DNA from 3 places in the Mesorhizobium sp. WSM4830 genome. Region 1 is predicted to be linked to each of the others. Evidence: predicted binding sites of a transcription regulator. Region 1 holds the regulator's gene; each other region holds the start of a gene.
What was found. Region 1 encodes LexA, which represses DNA repair genes until DNA is damaged. Its sites were predicted from a motif close to TGTTCNNNNTGTGTTCNG; they were not measured.
Positions count from the first base shown of each region.

Region 2: AC0L2Y_RS03290 (ImuA family protein) is a predicted target of LexA. The motif match lies at 2,367-2,384, and genes of this name have one in related genera.
Region 3: AC0L2Y_RS13970 (DNA recombination protein RmuC) is a predicted target of LexA. The motif match lies at 3,125-3,142, and genes of this name have one in related genera.

Region 1 covers NZ_JBVVQI010000005.1:201,252-207,690, reverse strand. The annotation lists gene gltX (glutamate--tRNA ligase) at 1-536, opposite strand, end outside; gene AC0L2Y_RS09685 (ComEC/Rec2 family competence protein) at 633-3,098, shown strand; gene lexA (transcriptional repressor LexA) at 3,092-3,826, opposite strand; gene kynU (kynureninase) at 4,274-5,521, shown strand; gene AC0L2Y_RS09670 (alpha/beta hydrolase) at 5,614-6,439, shown strand, end outside.
Region 2 covers NZ_JBVVQI010000002.1:81,111-87,549, forward strand. The annotation lists gene AC0L2Y_RS03270 (DUF4153 domain-containing protein) at 1-241, opposite strand, end outside; gene AC0L2Y_RS03275 (HpcH/HpaI aldolase/citrate lyase family protein) at 520-1,401, shown strand; gene AC0L2Y_RS03280 (DUF1737 domain-containing protein) at 1,430-1,636, shown strand; gene AC0L2Y_RS03285 (metallopeptidase family protein) at 1,801-2,223, opposite strand; gene AC0L2Y_RS03290 (ImuA family protein) at 2,408-3,505, shown strand; gene AC0L2Y_RS03295 (DUF6504 family protein) at 3,438-4,916, shown strand; gene AC0L2Y_RS03300 (error-prone DNA polymerase) at 4,913-6,439, shown strand, end outside.
Region 3 covers NZ_JBVVQI010000009.1:74,188-80,626, forward strand. The annotation lists gene AC0L2Y_RS13955 (transglutaminase-like domain-containing protein) at 1-225, shown strand, start outside; gene AC0L2Y_RS13960 (cation diffusion facilitator family transporter) at 349-1,311, shown strand; gene AC0L2Y_RS13965 (GFA family protein) at 1,379-1,783, shown strand; gene AC0L2Y_RS13970 (DNA recombination protein RmuC) at 1,830-3,092, opposite strand; gene def (peptide deformylase) at 3,196-3,726, shown strand; gene fmt (methionyl-tRNA formyltransferase) at 3,743-4,672, shown strand; gene AC0L2Y_RS13985 (GNAT family N-acetyltransferase) at 4,669-5,178, shown strand; gene truA (tRNA pseudouridine(38-40) synthase TruA) at 5,197-5,982, shown strand; gene AC0L2Y_RS13995 (transporter) at 5,934-6,439, opposite strand, start outside.

The DNA.
Region 1 (6,439 bases):
TCCGAGCGCAGAATAATGAAATCGTCGAGATCCTTGTTGGGAAAACGCACATCGCCCTGGACGCGGTCATGCACCACCGTCTCGCCGTCTGTCGGCGCCTTGATGCGGATCGCCCCCTTGGCGCCGGGCGGCGCCTCCGACGGGTCGCGGTCGCGCCAGCGTCCGTCATAGCGGGGAGGCAGCCCCTTGGCCCGTGCGCTCTCGCGCATTGTTTCCAGCTCGGCAGGCGTCGCATAACAATAATAGGCCTTGCCCATGCGAACGAGCTCCTCGGCCACCTCGTGGTGGCGCGGAGCACGCTCGAACTGCGACACCGGCTCGCCGTCCCATGTCAGGCCAAGCCAGGAAAGCCCGTCGAGAATGGCCGCGGTTGCCGCATCGGTGGAGCGCTCGCGGTCGGTGTCCTCGATGCGCAGCAGCATCGTGCCGCCTGTGTGCTTGGCATACAGCCAGTTGAACAGCGCCGTGCGGGCGCCGCCAATGTGCAGATAGCCGGTGGGCGAGGGGGCAAAACGGGTGACGACCTTATCGGGCATGGAACTCTCAGGCGGGCGAAGGAAGTGGGTTTGCGGACTTTCGCGCGTCGCGCGTTCATGTAGCATAGGAGGTTGAGGGCGCAAGGGGCAGACCCGATGGCTGTGCGAGGCCGTGGTGCGGGCGAGGGCGAGGACGCTGGCAGCGGCGTCAGCGAACGCTTGCTGTTTGCCGCTCCCCTGCCTGTCCTGCCGGCGCCGGCATTGCTGCCCACTCCACGCTTCGATTCCCGGTCCTTGCCGACAGGTGAATCAACAACGGTTCCGGTGCCCACGGCCGAACCCATCGTGCGCCTGCCCAGGCGTTTGCGCCTCCCGTCACCGTCCCGCATCCGCAACAGCGTAACCTTGGCAGCCGGCCTGGAACTCGACCGTGGCGTCGCCTTCCTGCTGGTGCCGGTGTTCCTCGCATGCGGGGTGGTCGTATATTTCGCGCTGGCGGTGGAGCCGCCCTTTCCACAGCCGATCGCAATCGTGCTCCTCGCGGCCCTTTGTGCCGTCGTCTCGCGGTCATGGCCCAGGACGCGCCTGTGTTTCATGGTGGCGTTACTCTGCGCGCTTGGCGTACTTGCCGCCAAGTTCGAGACCTGGCGTGTCGGAACGCATATGCTCGGTTCCGAAATCTCGACGCGGCTGACGGGTCGCGTTGTATCGTACGAGCCCATGGCGAGCGGCCGCATCAGGCTGACGATCGATGTGATCTCAACCGCCAGGCCGACACTGCGCTACATGCCGGAACGGGTCCGCGTTTCGGCGATGAAGATACCGGCTGAGCTCACCGCCGGTTCCGAGATCACCGGCTATGTGCGGCTGCTGCCGCCGACCGGCCCGGTGCGGCCCGACAGCTATGATTTCTCCTTCGACAGCTATTTCGCCGGTATCGGCGGCAGCGGCTTTTTTCTCGGCAATCCGAAAGTCGTGCCGTCGGGCAGCATGCCGCTTGCCGCGCAGCTTTCTTCCGCGATCGAAGACGCGCGCGAATCCATCGCCGACCATATCCGCAGCCGCATCGGCGGCGCCGAGGGCGAGATTGCCGCTGCGCTGATCGTCGGCGTGCGCGCCGGCATTCCCGAGGAGATCAACGAAGCGATGCGGCGTACAGGCATCTATCACATCATCTCTATCTCGGGGCTGCATATGGCGTTGGTCGCCGGCACCATCATGGCGCTGCTACGCGGCGCCTTTGCGCTGTTTCCCGATTTCTCATCGCGACGGCCGGTCAAGAAATATGCCGCGGCCGCCGCGCTTTTTTCGATTGCGGCCTACCTCGTCTTTTCCGGCATTGTGGTAGCGGCCGAACGCAGCTTCATCATGCTGGCGGTGATGCTTATCGCCGTGCTGTTCGACCGGGCCGCGCTCACCATGCGCAACCTGGCGATCTCGGCCATCGCGGTCATCCTGGTGTCGCCGCACGAGGTGGTCGGTCCGAGTTTCCAGATGTCCTTCGCCGCGACGGCGGCCCTTGTCGGCGCCTATGCAGGCTGGTCCGATTACCGCGCCGGCAGGGCCGCCACGCCGCCGCTGCGGCGGTCGCCGCTACGCTTTGCCACGCGAAAGGTCCTGCTGGGCATGGGCGGCCTAGCGATGACCTCGATCATTGCAGGGAGCGCCACGGCGCTTTTCGCCATATGGCACTTCCAGCGCGTGGCGCCGCTCAGCCTGTTCGCCAATCTGGCCATCATGCCCATCGTCTCACTGGTCGTCATGCCCTTCGCCGTTCTCAGCGCGCTGGCGATGCCGTTCGGTGCGGATGGGCCGTTCCTCTATGTGATGGGCAAGGGGCTAACGGCGATGATCGCCCTGTCCGGGTGGATCTCCGAGCGCTCGCCGATCGATGCGGTCGGGCTGATTTCGCTGAGATCCGTCCTTCTGGTGACGATCGCCCTCGTCATTGCCAGCATGGCGACGACCTGGTTGCGGCTCGCGGCACTTCCTTTTGCGCTCGCCGGCTTGCTGACGACAACGCAGACGCGCGTACCCGATGTATTGATCTCGGAGGACGCACGGCTGGTCGCGCTGCCGATTGGGAGCGGTGAACTCGCGATCAACCGGGCACGCCCGAATGAGTTCACCATCGACAACTGGAAACGCGCGCTCACATCAGAGGCTATCGTCGCGCCGGAAACACCTGGAAAGAACGACCCGCAATTCGACATTGCCGATCCGGCCGAACTACCGCCGGGCATGCCGTTCATTTGCACGGACGGCCTCTGCCTTGCCAGGCATCCATCCGGCGCGATCATCGCGCAAGCCAAGGACCGCAATACTGCGCGGCCAGCCTGCGCCTTTGCCAGTTTGATCGTCATCGACGACGCCACCGCCCATAACCCCTGCTACTACGACCGGCTGGTCCTCGTCGTCACCAAACGGCAACTGGCGCGCGCGGGAAGTGCCGCCGTCTATTTCGATCCACAAGCGGCAACACGCGCCGAAATCCGTTTCGCAGTCGAAAAATCATACCGGCCCTGGCACGTGCAGCGGAAATTTTCACGCGCGGCGCGGGGCCTGCCGCCATACCGCAGGGCCGACAAACCCAAAGCCGGCGCCAAGGGCGGAGCTCAGTAGCGGCGGATCAGTCCGACGAGCTTGCCTTGCACCTTGACCCTGTCTGGTCCGAAGATGCGCGTCTCGTAGGCCGGATTGGCGGCTTCCAGGGCGATCGAAGCGCCCTTGCGGCGGAACCGCTTCAGCGTCGCTTCCTCCTCGTCGACCAGTGCCACCACGATCTCACCGGGGCTCGCCGTATCGGCATTGCGGATGATCACCGTGTCGCCGTCGAAAATGCCAGCCTCGATCATCGAATCGCCTTTGACCTCGAGCGCATAATGCTCGCCGCCCATGATCATATCCGGCGGCACCGAAATCGAATGCGTCTGGTGCTGGATGGCGTCGATCGGCACACCGGCGGCGATGCGGCCCATCACCGGGATCGAAACGGCGGCGACGACATCGTCGTCATTTCCGGCCGCAGGGACGCGCGACGATGTCGGCTTGCCTTGCCGCGGACCGCCTTGCCCAAGACTGCCCTGGATGACACTCGGCGAGAACTTGCGTGCCGCATTGAGGCCGGGGGCGATCGAGTCAGGCAGGCGCAGCACCTCCAGCGCACGGGCCCGGTTGGGCAAACGGCGAATGAAGCCGCGCTCCTCCAGTGCCGTAATAAGCCGGTGGATTCCCGATTTGGAAGCCAGGTCGAGCGCTTCCTTCATCTCGTCGAAGGAAGGCGGGATACCGCTTTCCTTCAATCTTTCGTGGATGAACATAAGCAGTTCGTGTTGTTTGCGTGTCAGCATAGCGACCCCCAACAGAATCAGAAAAACAAACCCAGAACAAACACTATCTGTTCCAGTTGTGTTCCGCAACTGTTTAAAGTTTAATGAATGCGTTAAGGCTCGGGAAACAAACGACGTCCCCTAACCGGGGTACCGCACTTTCACCGTCGCGAGCCTCATCGCCTTGATTCTGCTTTCGTTTGCGCCCTTCTGGCTTCCCGGAAGGCCACATTGGCATCGGCCGTCGGTCGGCAAATGGCACGGAAGTGAACCCTATCGAGTGTGCGGTTTGGTCAATGCACCGTGAACGAAACGAACTCAAAACGCCAACCTCGGGTTAGGTCCTGGTTTCCATCGCCTGGTCAGGCTGCTTCTCGCCGGTGGAGTCTTGCTGCGCGCAACCAGGTAATGGAAGAACAGTCGATGCGTGTCCGGCGTTGCGTTGGATCTTGGGGGAGCAGGCAAATCATGACAGGAATTCCCGATCTCGTGGCCGTAAAGGCGATGGATGCCGCGGATCCGCTGCGCGCGATGCGCGACCGCTTTGTGTTGCCGCAAGGAGTGATCTATCTCGACGGCAATTCGCTAGGAGCTGCTTCACGTGCCGCTTTCGATGAATTGCGCAAGGCCGCGACCGAAGAATGGTCGCATGATCTTATCCGCGCCTGGAACGTGGCCGGCTGGTTCAACATGCCGCTCGAACTCGGCGACCAGCTCGGGCGCCTGATTGGCGCCGCGGCCGGCCAGACGGTGGTCTGCGACACGACGTCGGTCAACATCTACAAGCTGCTGCACGCCGCCATGGCTATGCGACCGGAGCGGCAGGTCATCGTCGCCGAGGGCGATAGCTTTCCGACGGACCTCTACATGGCTGAGGGTGTGGTTTCGACGCGAAAAGATACGCTGCTGCGCCTCTCGGGGGTCGACGCGCCGAGCATCGAGGAGCTGATCGACGCACGCACCGCCGTGGTGCTGGTCAACCACGTCAACTACAAGTCGGGCGAACTGCGCGACATGCCGGCGCTGACGCGCAGGGCCCAGGAAGCCGGGGCGATGATCGTCTGGGATCTCTGCCACACCGCCGGTGCGATGCCAGTCGAGCTCGACAAGGCAAAAGCCGATTTTGCCGTTGGCTGCACTTACAAATATCTGAATGGCGGACCGGGCGCGCCTGCCTTCATCTATGCGGCTGAGCGGCATCTTGCCGACATCCAGCAGCCGCTCACCGGCTGGTGGGGCCATGCACGGCCCTTCGCCTTCGAGCCAGGCTATGCGGCCGGCACCGGCATCCGCCGGTTTCTGTGCGGCACCCAGCCGATCCTGTCGATGCGCACGCTGAAGGGCGCGCTCGACATCTGGAACGATGTCGACATGACGGCGGTGCGCAAGAAGAGCATTGCGCTGGCCGATCTGTTCATCGAGCTTGTCGAGGCAAAGTGCGGCACTTACGGGCTCACGCTCGAAAGCACGCGCGACGGGGAAAAACGCGGCAGCCAGATTTCATTCATGCATGAGCATGGCTACCAGATCATGCGCGCGCTGATCGAACGTGGCGTGATCGGCGATTTTCGCGCGCCATCGACCATGCGCTTCGGCTTCACCCCGCTCTATGTCGGCTATGCCGATGTCTGGCAGGCCGTCGAAGTGCTTGAGGACATCCTGCGCACCGGTGCGTGGAAGGATGCGCGCTTCGCCATCAAGGCGGCTGTCACTTGAGATTGATGCGAGAGCTGGAGCCGTGAGGCTGGCGACGACGCGCCGCGCGATGCTTTGCGTTGCAAGGCCATATTGCCAGGGGAGGGCGCAGGGTGTTCGAACGTCACATTGCCGATTGGGATAACGCCTATGCCAACGGCGCCAATATAGCCGGCAGCGATCGCTGGCCGGCGGCCTGGATCGAGCCAGCGCGGGTTTTCCGCGACGTGCTTTCGACCGAGGGCAGGGCGCGGCTCGACTTGGCCTATGGCGATAAACCACGCAACCGTCTCGATCTTTTCCTGCCGGCCACCAAGCCCAAGGGGCTCGTGGTGTTCGTCCATGGCGGCTACTGGATGGCATTCGACAAGAGTTTCTGGTCGCATCTTGCCGCTGGCCCTGTTGATCGCGGCTATGCGGTTGCGATGCCGTCCTACACGCTCTGTCCGCAGATACGCATTGCCGGCATCGTCAAGGAAGTCGGCGCGGCGATCGGCACAGCGGCGGCGATGGTCGCAGGGCCGCTGATGCTGACCGGACACTCGGCCGGCGGCCATCTTGTTAGCCGGATGGTTACGGCGACGACGCCGCTGGCGCCCGAAGTGGTCCGGCGCGTTCGTCGCGTGGTGTCGATCTCGGGAGTGCACGATTTGCGCCCGATCATGTGCACCGGCATGAACGAGACGCTGGCGATCGATGAGGCCGAGGCGCAGGCCGAAAGCCCGGTGCTGCTGCGCCCGATGGACAAGGCCCGCCTGACCTGCTGGGCCGGCGGCGGCGAGCGCGCCGAATTCCTGCGCCAGAGCGCGGTGCTGGCCAACATCTGGATCGGCCTAGGTGCCTCGACCAGCTCTGTGGTCGAGCCTGACCGGCACCATTTCAACATCATCGACGGTTTGGCCGATCCAGACCATCGGCTGACCCAGGCCTTGATCTCGG
Region 2 (6,439 bases), on a different contig from region 1:
CATTTTCCACAAGCGGCAGCAGCGCCACAAGCAGCGCAACCGGCTTGAACCAGAACCTGCCATCGTTGAAGACGCCGAGAGGATGGAGAGCCATGCTCCCCGCGGCAATCGCAACGCCGAACAGGAAAAGTGTGATGCCCGCCGGTTGGCCATAGAAAAAGAAATCAGCCAGCGCGACGAGCAGGACTGCAATGCCGAAGCGGCTGCAATAGCTCGGCGCCGCCGAGAGGAACACTGTCATGATCGGGCTTTCTCGGTGGCTTTGATGCGGCCGGTGGGCAGGGATTTGCGGACGAAAGGGAGGAGGGTTGCCAAAGTCTGGGCCGGATCGACGAGCCACCAGCTTTCGCGGCGAAGCCGGTACGGCAGGGACCAACGGGAGTTCGTTTTTTCTTGCATGCCGCCCTTGTCGCATTCTGTCGGGTGGCAAGCGGGGCGGAGACGAGGAGATTTTCCGAAATTGCGTGCAGTTTTTGTGCACGGCTTGCCTCGGCCGGCTGCAGGCGGCATAGATCGGAGATGACCACCGAAAGCTATCGCCCGCGCCGCTCGGTGCTTTACGTCCCGGCCTCGAACGACAAGGCGCTGGCAAAAATCCCGTCGCTGGCCTGCGATGCCGTCGTCATCGATCTCGAGGACGCCGTCGCCCCGGTCGACAAGCCTTCCGCGCGCGAAAAGCTGGCGGCGGTTTTCGCCGGCCGTTCCGATCGGCGCTGCGAGATGGTCGTACGCATCAACGCGCTGTCGAGCGAGTGGGGCGGCGCCGACCTGCTGGCCGCGGCAAAATGCACACCCGACGCCATCTTGCTGCCCAAGGTCGATACGCCCCGCGACATCCTCGAGGCCGGCGACGTGCTCGACGACAATTTTATCCCGGACGAGGTCAAGCTGTGGGCGATGCTCGAGACGCCCAAGGCGCTGCTCAACATCGGGCCGATCGCTGAGCTCGGCCGCGATCCGGCCTCTCGACTGGTTTGTTTCGTTACCGGAACGAATGATCTGGTCAAGGACACAGGCATTCTCGCCACGCCCGACCGGCGCTATCTCGTGCCATGGCTGATGCAGATGGTGCTCGCGGCGCGTGCCGGCGGCCTTGACCTGCTCGATGGCGTCTTCAATGATTTTAGCGATATGGACGGCTTTGCGCGCGAGTGCACGGAAGCGGCCGCCATGGGTTTTGACGGCAAGTCGCTGATCCATCCAGCCCAGATCGAGGCCGCGAACCGCGCCTTTGCACCGTCGCCTGAAGCATTGGCCGAGGCGCGCACGATCAAGGAAGCCTTCGCGCTCGCCGAAAATACCGGTAGGGCGGTAGTTGCGCTGAACGGCAAGATGGTCGAGCGGCTGCATCTGGCGCAGGCCGAAAAACTGCTGGCGAAGGCCGCCGCTGTTCGCGCATGATTATCGCAACTGACGACAGGATTGAAGAATGAAACTCTACCGCTTTCTGTCCGGCCCGGACGACGCCAGCTTCTGCCACAAGGTGACGGCGGCGCTCAACAAGGGCTGGCACCTGTTCGGCTCGCCGACCTATGCCTATGACAAGGAGGCCAAGACCATGCGCTGCGCCCAGGCGGTGGTGAAGGACATCGAGGGCCAGGAATACGGCCCCGACACCAAGCTCAGCGACTGGTAGGCTTTGCAAAAGCGCCGAAGCAGGGTGTGTTGAGATTCAGGTCAGGCCGCGCCGAGAATGGTGGATTCCGAGAACCGGAGCGGAGCGTACTTTTGGGTACGTGAGCACCGGAAGCGCAGGAAACCGCCGTTCGCAGGCCGGCATCACCTGAATATCAGCACATCCTACTCCGCTGCCTCTTCGATCTTCTCCATATCGTCGTCCGACAGGCCGAAATGGTGGCCAATCTCGTGGATCAGCACATGGGTGACGATGTCGCCCAGCGTTTCCTCGTTCTCGGCCCAGTAGTCGAGGATGGCGCGGCGATAGAGCGTGATGCGGTTCGGCCCCTCGCCGGTCTGCGGATTCCAGCGCTCGGCGATGCCGCGCCCCTCGAACAGGCCGAGCAGGTCGAAGGGCGTTTCCAGCGAAAGGTCGTCCATGATCTCGTCGGTCGGGAATTCGGCGATCTGAATGACGATCTCACCGGTCAGCTTGCGAAACTCCTCGGGCAGATGGGCATAGGCCTCCAGCGCCAGGAGCTCGATTTCCTCCATCGTTGGCGAAAGCTGGTCGTGCCAGATGCGTGTTTGGTAGATGCGAGCCATGCTTTGTCCTTTGATCCCGGCATATAGGCTTTCAGGCCGGACTCGGCAAATGATCGGACTGGAGCGCCCGTGTCATCGCCCCAACTACAGGAATAAATTCTCCATGACTCCGCTTGACTCTTCGGGCGGCCTCTGGAATCTATAGGAACATAACAGGAACAATTGTGAGTGGAAGCTGACCGTCATGGCGACAAGCGCCGTGGCGCGGGAGACTGTTTTTGCCCTGCGCCGCCAGATCGCGAAGATCGAAGGGACCTTGCCCGAACGCCTGGAGGCGCCGGCCGGTTCGTCGTTTGACGCGGATGTCCCTCGTCAGAGTCCGGCACCCTCTCGGCATCCGGCACCCGCTCGGAATCTGACCATTGTCCGCCGCGGCCTCGCCGTGGCGCCGCCCGATGCGTTTTTGCGCACCGGCGCCGAGCGCCTCGATGCTGCGCTGAGCGGCGGCCTGCCGAAGGCGGCACTGAGCGAGTTTCATGGCGCCGCGACCCGCGATGCCGGGGCCGTCGCCGGTTTTGCCTTGTCGCTCGTCAGCCTGATCCTCAGCCAGGGGCCGCGACTGCCGGTGCTGTGGATCGGCACATCCGAAGTTTTCCGCGAGGCCGGCTTTCCCTATGCCCGGGGGCTTCATGCCTTTTTCGGCATCGAGCCGGAGCAATTGCTGTTTTCCGAGGCGCCAAGGCTGCTCGATGCGCTGTGGGTCGCCGAGGAGGCTGCCAGGATGACGGCGCTGGCCGCTGTCATCCTGGAAATCCGCGGCAGCCCGCAGCGGCTTGACCTCACCGCGACGCGGCGGCTGCACGCCCGGGCGCAGAGTGCCGGCCGGCCGCTGCTCCTGCTGCGCCAGGCCGGCGAGCCCGAGCCGACGGCAGCGCCGGTCCGCCTCGTCCTGTCGCCGGCACCGGCGGCAGCGCGCGAGACGCTCGCCGGGCCGCTCACCGGCTCGATCGGCCGGCCCGCCTTCACCGTCACCATCGGCAAGAGCCGCACTGCCTTGCCCGGAAAATTCACACTGGAGTGGAACCCCGATGAACGCATATTCGAAGAAAGACGGGGCGAGGAAAGAAGGTCTCAGGAATGGGCCCCAGAACGGCCAAAGAATCCTGTCCCTGTGGTTTCCGCATCTCGCCGCCGAGAGGATCCTGCGGCAGCGTCTGGGGCGGTCCTGGCGTTCCCGGCCGTCGGATCACCTGCCGCCATCTCACCCACCGCTCGTGATCAGCCATCGCCAAGGGAACACCCAGCGCATCGCCGCCCTCGACGAGCGGGGCGAGGCGCTTAACCTGAAGCGCGGCATGGGCATAGCCGATGCGCGCGCCATGCATCCCTCGATCGACATCGTGGAGGCCGATCCGGAGGCCGACCGGCGCCTGCTCGAAGGCCTCGCCGACTGGTGCGACCGCTATACCCCGCTGGTGGCGCTCGACGGGACCGACGGCCTCTATCTCGACGTCACCGGCTGCACCCATCTTTTCGGCGGCGAACGCTCGATGCTGGACGATATCCTGTCGCGTTTTTTCCATCAGGGCTTCGATGTCCGCGCCGGGCTTGCCGCCACGCCTGGTGCTGCCTGGGCGGCGGCGCGGTTTGCCGGCGACCGCATCGTTCCCGATGGCGAGGAGGAAGCGCTTCTCGCGCCCTTGCCTCTGGCGGCGCTGCGCATCGGCCCGGAGGTCCGCGCCAGCCTCGAAAGCGTCGGCCTGCGCACGGCGGGCGCCGTCATGGCAGCACCGCGCGCGCCGCTGGCCCGCCGCTTCGGCGCATCGCTGCTCTTGCGCCTCGACCAGGCGCTTGGCCGCCTCGAGGAGGCCGTGTCGCCGCGCCTGCCGGTGGCACCGCTTTCGGTCGAGCGTCACCTTGCCGAACCGATCATGCTGACCGAGGACATCGAGCGGCTGACAGGCATGCTGGCGACCACCTTGAAGAGCGACCTCGAGCGTCGCGGCGAGGGCGCAAGGCGGCTGGCGCTGCTGCTTTTCCGCGTCGATGGCGGTGTCAGCCGCATCGCCGTCGGCACCTCGCGGCCTCTGCGCGAGCCGCGGCTGATCCAGAAATTGTTCCATGAAAGGCTTGCCACGCTCGAACAGGATATCGACGCCGGCTATGGCTTCGATCTCGTGCGCCTTTCGGTGCTGACCGTCGCCGCCTTCGACATGCAGCAGGCCGACCTTGCCGGCGAGACGAACGACGACGGTGCCGATCTCGCGCTTTTTGCCGACCGCATTCGCGCCCGGCTCGGCGAAGGCGCGGTCTTGAAGCCGGTCGCCGTCGAGAGCCATTTCCCGGAGCGCGCCGTCGCCACCCTTCCCTTCGCGGAGGCGCCGCAGAGAAGCTCGCCGCCGAAGCAGCCCGACAAGGCGAAGGACGCTCCCTCGACCGTCTTCCAGCCGGAACGGCCGATCCGGCTTTTCCGTTCGCCCGAGCCGATCGAGGTGCCGGCGACCGAAATGCCGGAAGGCCCGCCTTTGAACTTCCGCTGGCGGCGCGCGCTCTACCGGGTCGCGCGCGCCGAAGGGCCGGAGCGCATCGCGCCGGAATGGTGGCGAGAGGCGGCGGGACGAGAAGATGAGCCAACCCGGGATTATTTCCGCATCGAGGATGCCGACGGCCGCCGTTACTGGCTCTATCGCCAGGGCCTCTACGGCGCCTCGCAGCCTTCGCCGCGCTGGTTCATGCATGGGATCTTCGCATGAATGCGCTGACGGCCATCCCTTATGCCGAATTCGGCATCCAGTCGAACTTCTCGTTCCTGCGCGGCGCCTCGAAACCGGAGGAGCTGGTGGTGGCGGCAAAATTCCTGGGGTTTTCGGCGATCGGTCTCGCCGACCGCAACACGGTGGCGGGCGTGGTGCGCGCCTGGCAGCAGGCCAAGGTGGAGGGTGTTTCCTATCATCCCGGCTGCCGCCTGGTTTTTTGCGACGGCACGCCGGACATCCTCGCTTATCCGCAAGACCGCAAGGGCTGGGGTCATCTCTGCCGCATGCTGACGCAGGCCAATCTGCGTGACGAAAACGAAAAAGGGGCGACGCTCCTCAAACAGAGCGATCTTCTCGAATGGGGCGATCTCCTGTCGCTGGCCATCCTGCCGGATCTATCGGCGGGGGCGAGCGATAGCCTCGCTTTGATTAGCCGGCTCCGGGATCGCTTCGGTGAAAACCTGCGGCTGGCGGTTTCGCCGGATTACCGCGGCAACGACCGCTTCCGTATCGAGCAGGCGGCGGTGATGGCGGAGCTGGCCGGCATCCCGCTGATGGCGACCAACGATGTACTCTACCATACGTCGGAACGGCGCCCGCTGCAGGACGTGCTGACGGCGATTCGCCTCAATGTGCCCGTCGCCGAGGTGGGGCTGGAGCTGGCGGCCAATGCCGAACGTCACTTAAAGCCGCCGGTGGAGATGGCACGGCTTTTCCGCAGACATCCGCAAGCGCTGGCGGAAACGCTGCGTTTTGCCGGCGAGCTGACCTTCTCGCTCAGTGACCTGCAATACAACTATCCCGACGAGCCGACGGAATCGGGCCTCGGGCCGCAGGCCGAGCTGGAAAGGCTGGCCAAGGAGGGTGCCGCCATCCGCTACCCCTCGGGCGTGCCGGCTTTTGTGACGCAGCGCATCGAGGAGGAGCTCGCCCTGATCGAGCGCCTGAACTACGCGCGCTATTTCCTGACTGTCCACGACATCGTCAAATTCGCTCGCAGCCAGAACATTCTCTGCCAGGGGCGCGGCTCCGCCGCCAACTCGATCGTCTGCTTCTGCATCGGCATCACCGAAGTGGGCCCGGACAAGATCGACACGCTTTTCGAGCGCTTCATTTCCGAGGAAAGAAACGAACCGCCCGACATCGACGTCGATTTCGAGCATGAAAAGCGCGAGGAGGTCATCCAGTATATCTATTCCAAATACAGCACCAAGCGCACCGCGCTGGCCGCCGCCGTCGTCAGCTACCGGGGCCGCTCGGCGATGCGCGAAGTGGCCAAGGCGATGGGCCTGTCGGACGACGTCCGGGGCGCGCTGTCCAGTTCGATCTGGGGCTGGTCGACCTCGGAGCTCGGTGAAAAGGAGACAAAGGCCGGCGGCCTCGATCAGACCGATCCATCGACAAGGCATGTGATCGAATGCGCCAACGAGATCATGGGCTTTCCCCGTCATTTGTCGCAGCATGTCGGCGGTTTCGTCATCACCAGGGACCGGCTCGACGAGATCGTACCCATCGTCAAG
Region 3 (6,439 bases), on a different contig from region 1:
GATATCGGTCTGCCGAAGCCGTGGTCGGACATGGATTTCGCCGCCTGGATGGAGGTCTATCTCGGCGGCCGCTGGCACGCGTTCGACCCGCGCAACAACGCGCCGCGCATCGGCCGTATCCTGATCGCCTCCGGACGCGATGCCGCCGATGTGCCGCTGACCCACATTTTCGGGCCGGGCGCGCTGGCTGGCTTTAAGGTCTGGACGGACGAGGTCGTCGAATAGCCTCTCGCGCTGCCCTTTTAAACAACTGCCCTTTGAACGACTCGACACTTCGGGCGTTGTGGGGACTGTGGAGCGTGGGCGGGCGCTCCGCCAATCTCGGTGCATCAACCAAGGCAGCACACCATGGCGGCGCATGGCGGGTCGAAAAAAGTGATCTATGCGGCGCTCGCCGGAAATCTTGCGATCGCACTGACCAAGTTCGCCGCTGCGTTGTTCACGGGCAGCTCGGCAATGCTCTCGGAAGGCGTCCACTCGCTCGTCGATACCGGTAATGGCAGCCTGCTGCTTTACGGCATGCACCGTGCCGCCCGGCCGGCCGACCGCACGCATCCGCTCGGCCATGGCCGCGAGCTGTACTTCTGGAGCTTCATCGTTGCGCTCCTCGTCTTTGCACTGGGCGCCGGCATATCGTTCTACGAAGGCGTGACGCACATCATGACGCCGGAGCCGATCGCCAACGCCAAGGTGAACTACGCTGTCCTTGGCCTTTCCTTCCTCTTCGAAGGCACCTCTTGGCTGGTGGCGCTGAAGGAATTCCGCCACCAAAAAGGCAGCCACGGCTGGCTCGAGGCGGTGCAGCTCAGCAAGGATCCGAGTGTCTACACCGTACTCTTCGAGGACAGCGCGGCACTTCTCGGCCTCGTTGTCGCCTTTGCCGGCATATTGGCGGCGGAATTGCTGGACATGCCGAAGCTCGACGGCGCCGCGTCGATCGGCATCGCGCTCATCCTGGGCGCGACCGCGGTCTTCCTGGCGCGCGAAAGCAAGAGCCTGCTGCTCGGCGAGCCGGCCTCGCCCGAGGTGCAAATGAAAGTGCTGGCCATCGTCCAGCAGGACCCGGCGGTGCAGTGGGCAAATGGCGTGCTGACGCTGCATATGGGTCCGCAGGAGATCGTCGCCGCTCTAAGCATCGAGTTCGAGGACCATTTGTCGGCGCCCGAGATAGAGACCTGCGTCGAGCGCCTCGAGACACGGCTGAAGGCGGAGATGCCGGAGGTGACGCGGCTCTTCGTCAAGCCGCAGACCACCGGCACCTGGGAACGCCGGAGCAAGGCCTTGGCGGCGTCCGGAGGGGAACCGGTCTGAGGAAAATGGCTGCGCCATCGGGCAGTCCCGGTTATGATTGCGGGCAAAAGCTCCAGGAGGAACGAAGATGAAAATCGACGGCGGGTGTCATTGCGGCGCCATCACTTACGAGGCCGAAGTCGATCCGGAAAAGACCACCATTTGTCACTGCGTCGATTGTCAGAAGCTAACCGGAACGGCCTTTCGCGTCACCGTGCCGGCGTCCGAGGACAATTACAGGATCACCAAGGGCACGCCGAAAATCTACATCAAGACCGGTTCGAGCGGCGCCAAGCGCGCCCAGGCATTTTGCGGTGAGTGCGGCTCGCATCTCTACGCCACGTCGGCGGGCGAGGGACCGAAGGTTTACGGTATCAGGGTCGGCACGACACGGCAGCGCGATCAACTGGTGCCGAGAAAGCAGATCTGGCATCGCTCGGCGCTGCATTGGCTGCCGGAATTCGAAGGCACAATCATCATCGAGGAGCAGTAGCGCCGGACCCGGGCGAAGCGTTCGGCTCCGGGTTCCAGCATAGCTCTCAATCGTCGCCTTCGACGACCCTCAGCCTCAATTGCCCGGTTTTCGAATCGGCGACGCGCGGGCTGCTTTCCGCTTTTGCTCCGCTGCCATTCGAACCAGCGGTGTCCTCCGCCGGCTGCACGCCAAACTCCAGCGCCTCGATCTTTTGTCCGCGCCTGGTCACCTTCGATGTCGAGACCAGAATGTCGTCGATATCCCTGGCCGATTGGCCGAAATGCGTCTGCAGTTTGCGTACCCGCTCGTCGAGCCGGGAGACGTCTTCCATCAGCCGGATGACCTCGCCCTGGATCAGGTGCGCCTGCTCGCGCATGCGGGCATCCTTGAGGATCGCCTGGATGACCTGGATCGACAGCATCAAAAGCGACGGCGAGACGATGACGATCCGCGATCGATGCGCCTTCTGGACAACGGCCTCGAAATTCTCGTGGATTTCGGCGAACACCGATTCCGAGGGCACGAACATGAAGGCGGTGTCCTGCGTCTCGCCCTGGATCAGGTATTTTTCGGAGATATCGCGGACATGCACCTCGATGTCGCGGCGGAAAGCCTGAGCGGCGGACTTCTGCAGGTCGGCGCCTTCGGCGGCACGGATGGCATTCCAGGCCTCGAGCGGAAACTTTGCATCGATGGCAAGCGACGGTGCGCCGTTCGGCATCTTCACCAGGCAGTCGGGCCGGCTGCCATTCGACAAGGTCGCCTGGAATTCATAGGCGCCGTGCGGCAATCCGTCGGCGACGATGGCTTCCATGCGCGACTGGCCGAAGGCCCCGCGCGTTTGCTTGTTGGAAAGGATCGCCTGCAATTGCACGACCTGGCCGGCCAGCGACTGGATGTTGCCTTGCGCGATATCGATAACCGCCAGCCGTTCCTGCAGCTTGGCGAGGCTCTCATGCGTCGATCTCGTCTGCTCGGTCATGGTCTGGCCCAAGCGGCCGGTCATGGCATCGAGGCGCTGGCCGATCGACTGTGTCAGTTCCGCCTGGCGCGCCCCGAACACTTCGGCGATGGCGCCCATGCGGCCCTGCATTTCCGCCTGGCTTGCCAAGATGCCGGCCATCCTCGCCTCGGCGTCGCGGGCGTGGTCGGCGGCTTCGGCGGCCGCCATTGCACGCGCCTTGGCCGATCGCCAGAGCGCAACGACGAGCGCCGCGAACAGTCCGAGGAACAGCATTGCGCCGAAACCCAGGGCATGGCCCAGCGTGATCGTGGTGGCGCCGAGGCGGGCTACAGGTTCGGACAGGATGGTGGCCAGATCGTTCATGCCGACAGCATAGATGATTCGGTTCGCTGGCACAGATCAAAACGGGAACGACCCGAAGGCGTCCCGGTTGACGCTTTTCCTGCGAGGTCTTAGGTGAGACGCCATGTCGATCAAGCCGCTTATCATCCTTCCCGATCCCGTCCTGCGTCAGGTTTCAAAACCGGTCGAGCGTGTCGACGGCGATTTGCGCAAACTGGCCGGCGACATGCTGGACACCATGTATGACGCGCCCGGCATTGGCCTCGCGGCGATCCAGGTCGGCGAACCCTTGCGCATGCTGGTGATCGACCTCGCCAAAGAGGACGAGACGCCGGCACCGCACGTCTTCATCAATCCCGAAATCCTCGAAAGCTCCGACCAGCGTTCGGTCTATGAGGAAGGCTGCCTGTCGATCCCGGACTACTACGCCGAGGTCGAGCGGCCGGCGGCGGTGCGGATAAAGTATCTCGATCGCGACGGTCAGCTGCAGGAGATCGAGGCCGAAGGGCTGATGGCGACCTGCCTGCAGCATGAAATCGACCATCTCAACGGCGTGCTGTTCATCGATCACATCTCAAAACTGAAGCGCGACATGGTGGTCAAGAAGTTCAAAAAGCTCGCCAGGGACAAGGCGCCGGGCAAGATGGTGGGATAGGGGTCGACGAATGCCCCTGCGTGTCGTCTTCATGGGTACGCCAGAATTCTCCGTTCCGACCTTGCGGGCGATTGCCGGGGCCGGGCATGAACTGGCAGCCGTCTACACGCAGCCGCCGCGTGCCGGCGGCCGGCGCGGGCTCGAGCTGACGCCGTCGCCGGTGCAGCGCGAAGCGGAGCGGCTGGGCGTCGAGGTTCGCGCGCCGGTGTCGCTGAAGAGCGAGGCGGAGCAGGAGGGGTTCCGCGCCTTGCGCGCCGATGTGGCCGTGGTCGTCGCCTACGGGCTGCTTCTGCCCAAACCCATTCTCGAGGCGCCGCGGCGCGGTTGCCTCAATGGCCACGCATCGCTGTTGCCGCGCTGGCGCGGCGCTGCCCCTATCCAGCGCGCCATCATGGCCGGCGATACCGAGACGGGCATGATGGTGATGCGGATGGAGGAAGGCCTCGACGCCGGGCCGGTGGCAATGGTTGAAAAATGCGCCATTGGACCCGACATGACGGCCGGCGATCTGCACGACCGGCTGATGGTTCTCGGTGCTTCGCTGATGGTGCAGGCGCTCGAACGGCTGGAGCGGAATACGCTGACATTTACCACTCAGGCGGAGGTGGGGGTGACCTACGCCAAGAAAATCGATAAATCGGAGACTCGCATAGACTGGCTGCGACCTGCCGGCGACGTGCACAACCAGATTCGCGGCCTGTCGCCCTTTCCCGGTGCATGGTGCGAGGCCGAAATCGGCGGCCGCTTGGAACGGCTGAAACTGCTTCGCTCGACGCTCTCGCAAGGCGCCGGCGAACCGGGAGGAATTCTCGATGACCGGCTGACGGTCGCCTGCGGGTCAGGCGCGATCAGTCTGGTCGAAGTTCAACGTGCGGGCGGAAGGCCCATTGCCGCGCAGGAGTTTCTGCGCGGGGCCAAGCTCGAAAAAGGAATGAAATTGTCATGAGCATGATGTCCATACGCGCGGCGACGCCGCGGGACCGCGAGGCGATCCGCCTTGTCGAAGAACACGCATTCGGCCAGCAGACGGAGGCCGGACTGGTCGACGCGCTGGTCACCGGCGGTGATGCCGTCGTCGAACTGGTGGCGGACGAAGACGGGCAAGTGGTCGGCCATATCCTGTTTTCACGGCTTTTCGTTCAGAATGGCGGCAAAAGCTTCCCGGCGGTGGCTTTGGCTCCTTTGGCGGTCGAGCCGTCGTTCCATGGCACCGGCATCGGCGGTGCGCTGGTCCGCGAGGCGCATATCCGCCTGAAGGCTGCCGACGAGACGCTCGCCGTGGTGCTCGGCGATCCGGCTTACTATGGCCGGTTCGGCTACAGCCGCGCCCGTGCAGCGAAATTCGAGAGCGACTACCAAAGCGAGGCTCTGCAGGCGCTTGCCTGGGGCGAGGCGCCGGAGACCGGCAGGCTGGTCTACGCCTCGGCCTTCGGCTCAGCCCTCGCCGCCTGATTTCGCCTCGATCCGGGAATGCCGCGTTTTCGCCTCGACATCGAATATGACGGCAGTCTCTTCGCCGGCTGGCAGCGCCAGGCCAACCAGCCTTCGGTGCAGCAGGCGATCGAGCAGGCGATCGAGAAGTTCTGTGGTGAGCAGGTTTCGCTGCGCGCCGCCGGCCGCACCGATGCCGGCGTCCATGCGACCGCTCAGGTGGCGCATGTCGATCTGATCAAGGCATGGCCCGGCGACAAGGTGCGCGACGCCGTCAACGCGCATCTGCAGGCGGCCAAGGTGCGCATCGCCATACTGAAGGCCGCCGTCGTGCCGGATGGCTTCGATGCGCGTTTCTCGGCGATCGGCCGCCATTACCTCTACCGCATCGTCAACCGCCGCGCGCCGGCGGCGCTCGACAAGGGCAAGATCTGGTGGGTACCGAAGCAGCTCGATGCGGCTGCCATGCACGAAGCGGCAAAGGTGCTGCTTGGCCGGCATGATTTCACCACCTTCCGCTCGACCCAGTGCCAGGCCACCAGCCCGGTCCGCACGCTCGACCGACTGGATGTCAGCCGGGCGGGCGATTTCATCGAAATCCGCGCTTCGGCGCGGTCATTCCTGCACAACCAGGTGCGCTCGATGGTCGGCTCGCTCAAACGTGTCGGCGAAGGCGGCTGGACTATTGCCGACCTCAAGGCGGCGCTTGAGGCGCGCGACCGTGCAGCCTGCGGTCAGGTGGCGCCGCCCGACGGGCTGTTTCTCGTCGGCGTCGATTATCCGGGGGTGGATATCTCGGGCATGGAAATGCCGAGCAACGCCTGAAGAACGACTGAGACCAACTTCGAAGCCACGAGCATGCTGACGAATACCACGGTGGTGACCGCCGCGCCTTTGCCAATGGCTGCGTTGGTCATCCGCCAGAACAAGACCTGAGACACTAGAAACAGAACCAGCGCCGTAAACACAACGAATTGGTCGTTGAAGGGGACAAACAGGCTGAGCAGCGCCACCGGCAGCATCATCCAGGCGATGATCGCCGAGGCCCAGTTGCTGGCCACGACATAATGGACGAAACGGCCGCCGACGCCGACCCGCGGCGCCACCAGGGCGAGGCCTATGAGCGGCAGCACCCAAGCGCCGATATCGACGGTGGCCAGGCGGATCACCATGCTGAAACGGCCGACGAATGCGTTGGGATCGCCGATCTCGTTGGCAATACCGACCCAGCCGACGATCAGTGCCGGCGCCGCGACGACGATGGCAAAAAAGGAGTTCCAGA